Prochlorococcus marinus XMU1402: one gene and its partner. The protein of the gene in region 1 interacts with the protein of each later gene in a pairwise test. Links are inferred from orthologs where the notes say so. Each region holds a gene or a part of one and is shown on either strand. Other genes may lie near its edges.

Region 1 (4,716 bases):
AGATAGTTCAAGTGCAGCTTCTCTAAAAAATGGGGAATTGAGATGGAGTGCATTTGAAGCTGGTACATTTGAAGAAAAAGATAGTTTCACAATCAAGAAACTAGAATTAGTTGAATTAATGGCCCTTACTTCAGGAGAAGCTCCGCTTACAAATGAATCTCAAGGAAAGTGCAGGTTGAGATTAGTAGGTAATGGGAAAGAGATGGATGTACCATTTTCAGATGCAGATCAAGCGAGAAAATGGATGGAGCAATTAATGGAAAAAGCTCGATGTGATTTGTGAAAAACGAGAAAAAAATTGACAATAAAAGCTTTTTGTTACTTATATTATTTTTATTTTCGACAAGCTTAATAAGCCTAAAAACAATAAAAAAGGTAAATATTCAGGACATTAGAATTACTGGAAGTGAATTATTCTCTCAGAATGATGTCGTAAAAAATTCATCTTTAAAATTTCCAATTCGATTAATTTTAATTAATGCGCATTTTTTAGAAAAAGAGTTAAAACAAAATTTATCACTCAAGAATGTCTCAGTCAGTAGACAAATATTTCCCTTTGGTTTGAAAGTTAATATTAAGACAAGAACTCCAATTGCTTATGGTGAGAGAATATTAGATGACAAAAAAATATCAGGATTTGTCGATAAAGATGGGATTTTTATAAATAAAAAAAATTTAGCAAATATAGATTTAAACAACTTAACAATACAAGTATTTGGTTGGAAAGATAAATTCAAAAAATTATTATCAGAAATATTTATTGCCCAAGAGAATTATGACTTTGAGATCGTCAAAATAACTTTTTCACCAAATGGGTTTCTAACTCTTGAGGAAATAAATTTAAAAACAATATTCTTAGGATTTAATCCCAATTTAATAAATTATCAATTACAAATAATTAATAACTTAAAAAATGAATTAAAGAAAAAAAATTTTTCTGAAAAAATTGATAGTATTGATCTTACGGATCCGAATAAACCTAAAATAAAAGTGTTCAAACCCTAATATTTGAGATAGGATTTTAATTTATTTTTCTTAATTATTGTAGTGTTGGTTTGGATTTAGCATTTAAAACAAAAATATTTATTAAATGAATATTTAAGGTTTTTCCTCAACAAATTCCTACATATGAGCTTACTAAGTTCATAATGCATCCAACACAAGTATTAGATCCCTATTCAGAGATGAGCTTCGGTAACAATCCTAACTTTGATCAATCAAAAGAAATCCTTCCAAGTCAAAATGCCAAAATTGAAGTAATTGGCGTTGGTGGAGGAGGAAGTAATGCTGTAAACAGGATGATTGATAGTGATCTTGATGGGGTTTCATTCAGAGTTCTTAATACTGACGCGCAAGCTTTACTGCAGTCCTCCGCAGACCGAAGAGTTCAATTAGGTCAGAATTTAACAAGGGGGCTTGGAGCGGGAGGAAATCCAAGTATCGGCCAAAAGGCTGCAGAAGAATCTAGAGATGAGCTTCAACAATCTTTAGAAGGATCGGACTTAGTATTTATAGCTGCAGGTATGGGTGGAGGTACAGGTACAGGAGCTGCTCCAGTTGTTGCCGAAGTTGCGAAACAAAGCGGTGCATTAACGATTGGAATAGTAACTAAACCTTTTTCCTTCGAAGGCAAAAGAAGGATGCGTCAAGCAGAAGAAGGAATAGCAAGATTAGCAGAAAATGTTGATACTCTTATTGTCATACCAAATGATCGATTAAAAGAAGTTTCTGCGGGAGCCTCAATTCAAGAAGCGTTCAGGAATGCGGATGATGTTTTAAGAATGGGAGTACAAGGTATAAGTGAAGTAATTACCCGCCCAGGTGAGGTAAATCTTGATTTCGCTGATGTGAGATCAGTTATGACTGAGGCTGGGACAGCTCTTCTTGGTGTTGGAATAGGATCAGGTCGGTCTAGAGCTATAGAGGCTGCTCAAGCTGCCATTAATAGTCCACTACTAGAAGCAGGAAGAATTGATGGAGCGAAAGGTTGTCTTGTAAATATTACTGGGGGTAGAGATTTGACTCTTGACGATGTGAACTCAGTTGGTGAAGTTATCAGTGATGTAGTGGATCAAGATGCAAATATAATCGTTGGTCAAGCTGTTAATGAAGATATGGATGGTGAGATACAAGTTACCGTCATTGCAACAGGTTTTGATACAAACCAACCATTGAAGCAACAAAGAATTAAAAATAGATTATCAAATCAATCTTTCTACAATGTTTCCGATAACAAAGATTCAGGAGCAAATATCCCAGAATTTTTGAAGTTAAGGCAAAATAAAAAAAATATAGATTAATAGTTAAAATAAAGTGACTCGGTTATCTCGCCTGCCTCAAGCATCCCTTGTGGCTGCTACCTTCCGGTCCTGACCAGGTTTAGGCGTTAAAACCGCGAAAGGCCGAGTCAGTGATATATTAGCAATTCTTGATTAAAAAAGATACATAAATTTCTTATGTTACCTTCAGACCTCGTTAAATATAAAAAAAAATCTCGAAAAATAATTGCATTAACTGCATGGGACTCAATATCAGGATCTATCGCAGAACAAGCTAACGTTGACCTTGTCTTAGTGGGAGATTCTCTAGCGATGGTCTGTTTGGGATATAAATCCACACTACCGTTAACTTTAGAAAATATAATTTATCATACTAATGCCGTTTCAAGAGGGTTTAAAAACAATGCTGAAGATCAACCTTTAGTCGTTTCAGACATGCCTTTTCTTACTTACCAATGCGGAGAAGATAAAGCAGTTGAATATGCAGGAAAAATTATTCAAAACACTTATGCAAAAGCAGTTAAGGTAGAGGGGGCTGAACCAGAAATACAAAAAGTTATTTCTAGATTAATAAGAATGGGAATCCCTGTTATGGGTCATATAGGGCTTACTCCGCAAAGTTATTTAAATCTTGGATTAAAGAAACAAGGAGAGAGCTTAGAAAGCCAAGAAAAAATTAAAAAAGAAGCCTCAATTCTTGAAAAATTAGGATGTTTTTCAATAGTTCTTGAACATATTCCTGAGTTGCTTGCTAAAGAAATACAAAGTAACTTAACAGTTCCTACGATTGGCATTGGTGCAGGTAATTATTGCGATGGGCAAGTAAGAGTTACTGCAGACTTGTTAGGCCTTAACGATGATCAACCTCCATTTTGCCAACCAATCATTCAAGGGAAGAAATTACTTAAAGATAAATTAAAAGAATGGGTTGCCTCTGAAAGACTTAACTAATAGAATCCCACCATTTAAACATTGAGATAAGAATTTGATTGCTTAACTCCATACCATTTGGATCACTTAAAAAGAATCTATTTCCCTTCATTACTAATAGTCCACTCTCAAGAAATCTTTCCCATTCATTGAGCAATTTTCTAAAGTTACTTTTAAATCTTTTATCTTCCCAATTTTGTTCTTTAAATAGTTTGTAAATATCTACACCCTCTTTGAGTCTCAAACCTAACATTATTTTCTCATCTAATTCACGATAAGCAAAATCATTATTAATGAGAGACCAATCTAGGTTAAGTTCGTATTGCCTTGTTACCCATTCTTTGTATTCTTTACTAACTCTTGGCCTAGTAAGTTTTTGTCCCCAGGGAGAACTAGTGGAACCTTGTCCAAAACTCCACCAGCCTAAGCCGCTCCAGTAAACTCTATTATGCCTAGATTGATGCCTAGGGAGACAATAGTTTGAAATTTCATATCTTGAGTAGCCTGAGTTTTTTAAAATTAATTGAGTTGATTTACTATTTCTAAAAGAATCTTCATCACTTGGAAGTTGTAATTTACCTAAATCAACTAATTTTTTAAAAACAGTTCCATTCTCAATATTTAGATCGTAAATGGATATATGCGGTGGTGAAAATGTTATTGCCTCTTTTAAATCTTCTTCCCATTCTCTTAATCCACTTTGGGGTAAGTTTTGAATTAAATCTAAGCTCCAGCTTTTTATTAAGCCAAAATTATAAGCTTTCTTCAACCATGAACAAGATTTTTTAGCATCTTCTCCCAAATGCCTCCTCCCAGATTTTTGAAGTATCGCATTATTAAAACTTTGAACTCCAAGACTAAATCTATTTATCCCAGCATTTATGAAACCATAAAGATCATCTTGATTAAAACTTGCTGGGTCAACCTCCATAGTGATTTCTGCACCATAGTCAACTCCATAATTTTCTTTAAAAAGATCAATTAACTCTTTAATTTGTAGGGGATCCAAGATTGATGGCGTACCGCCACCCACATAAATTGTCGAAAGAGGTGATTTATGCTTAATTGACAATATTTCTTTATATAAATAATTCAAATATTCTTTAACAGTTTTACTTCCATAACCTTGTAAAGTTTCAACTTTGTTTCCTAGTGGAATAACTGCGAAATCACAATAAAAGCACCTTCTATGGCAAAAAGGGATGTGCACATAAGCACTTCTTGGAAACTTATTCATAATTTAAATACATTTTTAAGCTCCAATAAAGTATTAAGGATCGAAAAAAATAAAATCCTTATTTACTCAATTAATAAATCCTAGTAGATTATAGATATGACAGATATCTTAGTATTAATTTTATTTGTATTGTCTGGGGCTGCTTCAGGATGGCTTGGCGTTGATTTATTGCCAGTAGACATACTAAAACAGGTATCTAATGTAGAGGGTTTTAGAATTGTTTTAGCAATAATCGGTTTTTTTATTGGATTAGCCGCTGGCTTTGTTTTT
Region 2 (4,411 bases), 140 kb from region 1 along the record:
AACTACAAAGAAGTATGGTGAATGAAGTTCAAAACGTCTATAAGTCTCAGGGTGTTTCAATTGATGATAAACATATTGAGGTTATTGTAAGACAAATGACAAGTAAAGTCCGTATAGAAGATGCTGGGGATACTACTCTCTTACCAGGTGAACTTATAGAATTGAGGCAAGTGGAAGATACAAATCAAGCAATGGCAATTACAGGAGGAGCCCCAGCAGAGTTCACCCCTGTTTTGTTGGGTATAACTAAAGCTTCTCTCAATACAGATAGTTTTATATCAGCAGCTTCATTCCAAGAAACTACAAGGGTTCTCACAGAAGCTGCAATTGAAGGTAAATCTGATTGGTTGAGAGGTTTAAAAGAAAATGTTATTATCGGAAGATTAATACCTGCAGGCACTGGTTTTAGCGGATTTGTAGAGGAATTAGCTTCAGAAGCTGGTCCTCATCCTGATATCCTTGCGGAAGAATCTGGTGGATATAGAAGAGCACAGAACTTAAGACCAGATTATACAGTTGATATGCCACAATCACCTGCAGTAAGTTCTACTGCAATACTTGATGATCCTAGCGATGAAGATTTGGAAACTACTCGTAACAGACATGGAATAGATCCTTCTTCAAGTAATTTCGCTGCTTTTGCAAGACCAAGTGCTGAAAATCAATTTTCTGAAGATCAATTACCAGATCCTGCAGCATTAGAGGGATTACAGGAGGAGGGCCTTCTTTCTGATGAATAAATATTATCTATTATTATTTTTAGTTACTAGAATAAATTTTTAATTTACGAGTGATGATTAAGCCAGAGATTGTTCCCAAAAGAAAATTACCTCGTTATGGATTCCATTTTTATAATGAAAGACTTAATGGAAGAATGGCCATGATTGGATTTATTGCACTTATTCTTACAGAATTCTTTTTAAAACATGGTTTGCTGTTATGGTAAAAATAGTTCTGAACTAAAGACTTCATAATTTGAAAAATCTTCTTGGAAGTAGTATTAAAGATTTAGAAAATATAGCTTTAGATTATGGTCAGGCTGCTTTTAGAGGACGCCAAATTTACAGTTGGATATATAATTATAAAAATAAGAATAAAAATATAGAACAAATAGAAGTTTTACCTTTAGATTTTAGAAAAAAATTAAAGGATGATGGTTTTAAAGTAAACGAACTTTGTTTTCAAGAAAAAATATTGGCTAATGATGGCACTCTAAAGTTATTACTTTCTACAGGTGATCATGAAAGTATTGAATGTGTCGGCATACCAACTGAAAAAAGACTAACTGCATGTCTTTCGAGTCAAGTTGGATGCCCTATGGACTGTAAATTTTGCGCGACTGGGAAAGAAGGATTGAAGAGATCTTTAAAAGCGAGTGAAATCCTAGATCAAATTTTATTTATTGAAAATGTAATGAATAGAAAAGTGACTAATATTGTGTTCATGGGAATGGGTGAACCATTGTTGAATATTGAACAATTGCTTCTTTCAATAAGATCCATAAACGAGGATTTTCAGATTAGTCAGAGAAAGATAACTGTAAGCACAGTTGCTGTTCCAAAAATGATAAGTAAATTATCAGAAAAGTCTTTTCAAATTTTAGGTAATTGTCAATTTACATTAGCAATAAGCCTACATGCTTCAAACCAAAAAATAAGAGAAACGATAATACCAAGTGCTAAAAACTACAAGATCAGAAACATAATTGAAGATTCTAAGCAATTTGTAAAAGATACTGGTCGGAGGGTAAGTTTTGAATATCTAATGCTTAGTGGGGTTAATGATAAGTTAGAACATGCTAATGAATTGACAAATTTGCTAAAAGGTTTTCAATGTCACGTAAATCTAATACAGTACAACCAAATTGATGAGGTTGAATTTAAACGAGTATCTTTAAAAAATCTTCAATTATTTCAATCTAGACTTTCTAATAATGGCATTGCTGTTAGCCTCAGAAAAAGCAGAGGTCTAGACAAAAATGCTGCTTGTGGTCAGTTAAGACAAAATGCAAAAAATAAATGATAACCAAGGAAAAATTTTTAAAAGTATATTAAACAGGTTATTATTGACTTAATTAATTTTAAATCTTTGGGTTTTATTAAGACAAAAGTTTTACCTTTCGCTATCGTTGCACTTTTTGGGATTGCCTTCTTTGCAGTTAGTGCAAGAATTTGGTTGCCAGGAGATATGATGTCGCCTGCCCCCATGAATTAATATTTTTAGTATTTGAAAATGACACAAAATAAGGATCCTAAAAAAGAAAGCCTTGCTGAAATTGCAGTTGATCCAGATATTTTGGCTAAAGAATTGGCTTTAGAGATTGAAATAGATCCTTTAGAGCAAATTGATGAAGATAATTTTTCAAAAGGTTTAAACATAACTCAAGAGTGCAATGAAGCTTTAAAAATGCTTGAAGGCAACAGAGAAGAGAGAATACAAGGCTTAAGAATATTTTGTGAATATAGAGATAAAAGATCTTTCCCCCTTTTGTTACCATTACTCGATCAACCTTGTCCTGTTGAGAGAATGAGTGCAGTATATGCTTTAGGTCGTAATCCATGCCCTAGCGCAGTTAAGAAACTTGTCAGTCTATTGGAGACTGATGATAATGCTTATGTGAGAAGGGCAACTGCGTGGAGCTTAGCTAATTATGATGACCAAATTGTTTTAAAGCCATTAATTAGTGCTTTAAAGAATGATGTGGCTGCAGTAAGGTTATGGTCATCTAGTTCTTTAGCTGAAATTGGAAATGTTTCTTTCGAAAACGCTCAGTTAGCAGCAGAACAACTTTTTATAAGTTTAAAGATTGATAATGAATCTGGTGTAAGAAGTAATTGCATCTGGTCATTGTGCAGGCTGTATGAAAAATTAGATAATACATATCAAGAAAGTTTCGTTGATGAATGTACCAAAATAGCCCTTTTCGATAAGGAGCCATCTGTTATGGAAGAAGCAAAAACAGCCTTGGATTCAATGGGTATGCAAGGTTTTTATAATTAAAAAAACTAAATTTTTTTACTAGAACTTTGCAAAAAAAAAATTATTTATCAGATATTCAATATAAAAATTAAAATTATTTAACTTGTACCAACTGAAACAAAATATTTTCGTTATTCTATATAAAGTAAAAGTACTAAGTACTTGAATTTAATGCCTCAAAAAACATTGAGATTCAAAATTCATCAAGACGGAAGGGTTGAAGAGACTGTTGAGGGATTTATTGGTAATTCATGCAATGAAGCTACAAAGAATCTCGAAAACGCTCTCGGTAAAGTAACAGTAATGAATAAAACATCTGATGCTTTCCTCTCTAATCAAAGTGAAAACTTAACACAATTAAATAACGAATCTAATGTCACATTTTAGTACGATTAAAACCCAGCTCAAAGAAGCAGAGCCATTAATTAAAGCTTTAAATCATTTCGGTTATAGTATTAATCAAGAAGATAAGTTTGTAAAAGGATATAAAGGTCAATTCACAGCCGTTGATATAAGCATGAATTTACCTGGTGATACCCAAGTTGGATTTAAATGGGATAATAATTCTAATGCATATGAATTAGTTACTGACCTTGATCTATGGAAATTTGAGATTCCAGTAGAAAGATTTATCTCTAAAGTTACACAAATGTATGCTTACCAAACAATTGTTTCTAAAACTCAAGAAGATGGATATCAAATCGTAGAGCAAAAAAATAAAAATGATGGTTCTATTGAATTGGTCTTAACTAAGTGGGAAAACTAATGCCAAGATATGGATTTTACGGATCCATTTCATAATACCGAAGAAAATATTGAGATTACAGGCTATGAGCCCGTTTTGGGTGGTAAGTTAGCCGAAAAAGCTGTATGGGTTGATGAAGCAAAGTGTATTGGTTGTCAGTACTGTGTTCACGTCGCTTCGAACACTTTCACTGTTGATGAATTTCATGGTAGAAGTCGAGCTATTAGGCAAGATGGAGATAGCTCTGATGTTATACAAGAAGCAATAGATACATGCCCTGTTGATTGTATTCATTGGGTCAAATTCGAAGAATTAGATGATCTAGAGAATAGTCTCGATAGGGATATGTTTCAAACATTTGGAAAGCCACCGAGAATGAATAAGCACTAATATACAAAAGATGCAATATCGTAGATTTGGTAGAACCAATCTGAAGATTCCTATTTTATCTTTGGGTGGCATGAGATTTCAAAAAAGTTGGGATCAATTAGATTTCTCTGAGATTTCTTATAAAGAACAAAACAAAGTAGAGAATATTTTGAAACTGGCTAACAAATATGGCCTTAGTCATGTCGAAACTGCTAAGTATTATGGAACTTCTGAGGTGCAATTAGGAATGGGGTTTCAAAATACTAAAACAATTCCAAATATTATTCAAACAAAGGTCCCACCAAATATTGATCCGGA

Evidence for each region. Proteins that work in one complex are often made in the same cells at the same time.
Region 2: the proteins of ftsZ (region 1) and rlmN interact in binary tests that used the Escherichia coli proteins (3 or more experiments, as listed by UniProt). The link is inferred for Prochlorococcus marinus XMU1402 from one-to-one orthologs.

Annotation. Positions count from the first base shown.
Region 1 is NZ_JAAORD010000002.1:236,791-241,506, forward strand. What follows is about bases 250-3,242. They hold ftsZ (cell division protein FtsZ), read left to right. Parts: upstream 250-1,184; coding sequence 1,185-2,300; downstream 2,301-3,242. Other genes in these bases: HA141_RS07425 (hypothetical protein), read left to right, coding at 250-283; HA141_RS07430 (cell division protein FtsQ/DivIB), read left to right, coding at 280-1,005; panB (3-methyl-2-oxobutanoate hydroxymethyltransferase), read left to right, coding at 2,457-3,230; hemW (radical SAM family heme chaperone HemW), read right to left, coding at 3,223-3,242. Outside these bases: more of HA141_RS07425, read left to right, coding at 1-249; more of hemW, read right to left, coding at 3,243-4,446; HA141_RS07455 (PIN/TRAM domain-containing protein), read left to right, coding at 4,543-4,716. UniProt on the Escherichia coli protein: Essential cell division protein that forms a contractile ring structure (Z ring) at the future cell division site. The regulation of the ring assembly controls the timing and the location of cell division.
Region 2 is NZ_JAAORD010000002.1:380,535-384,945, reverse strand. Bases 1-2,998 are described here. They hold rlmN (23S rRNA (adenine(2503)-C(2))-methyltransferase RlmN), read left to right. Parts: upstream 1-975; coding sequence 976-2,022; downstream 2,023-2,998. Other genes in these bases: HA141_RS08360 (HEAT repeat domain-containing protein), read left to right, coding at 2,233-2,998; HA141_RS09760 (hypothetical protein), read left to right, coding at 2,089-2,214; HA141_RS08370 (high light inducible protein), read left to right, coding at 794-946; HA141_RS08375 (DNA-directed RNA polymerase subunit beta'), read left to right, coding at 1-740. Also shown: more of HA141_RS08360, read left to right, coding at 2,999-3,000; HA141_RS08355 (DUF2997 domain-containing protein), read left to right, coding at 3,151-3,366; HA141_RS08350 (DUF1257 domain-containing protein), read left to right, coding at 3,353-3,745; HA141_RS08345 (ferredoxin), read left to right, coding at 3,755-4,114; HA141_RS08340 (aldo/keto reductase), read left to right, coding at 4,125-4,411.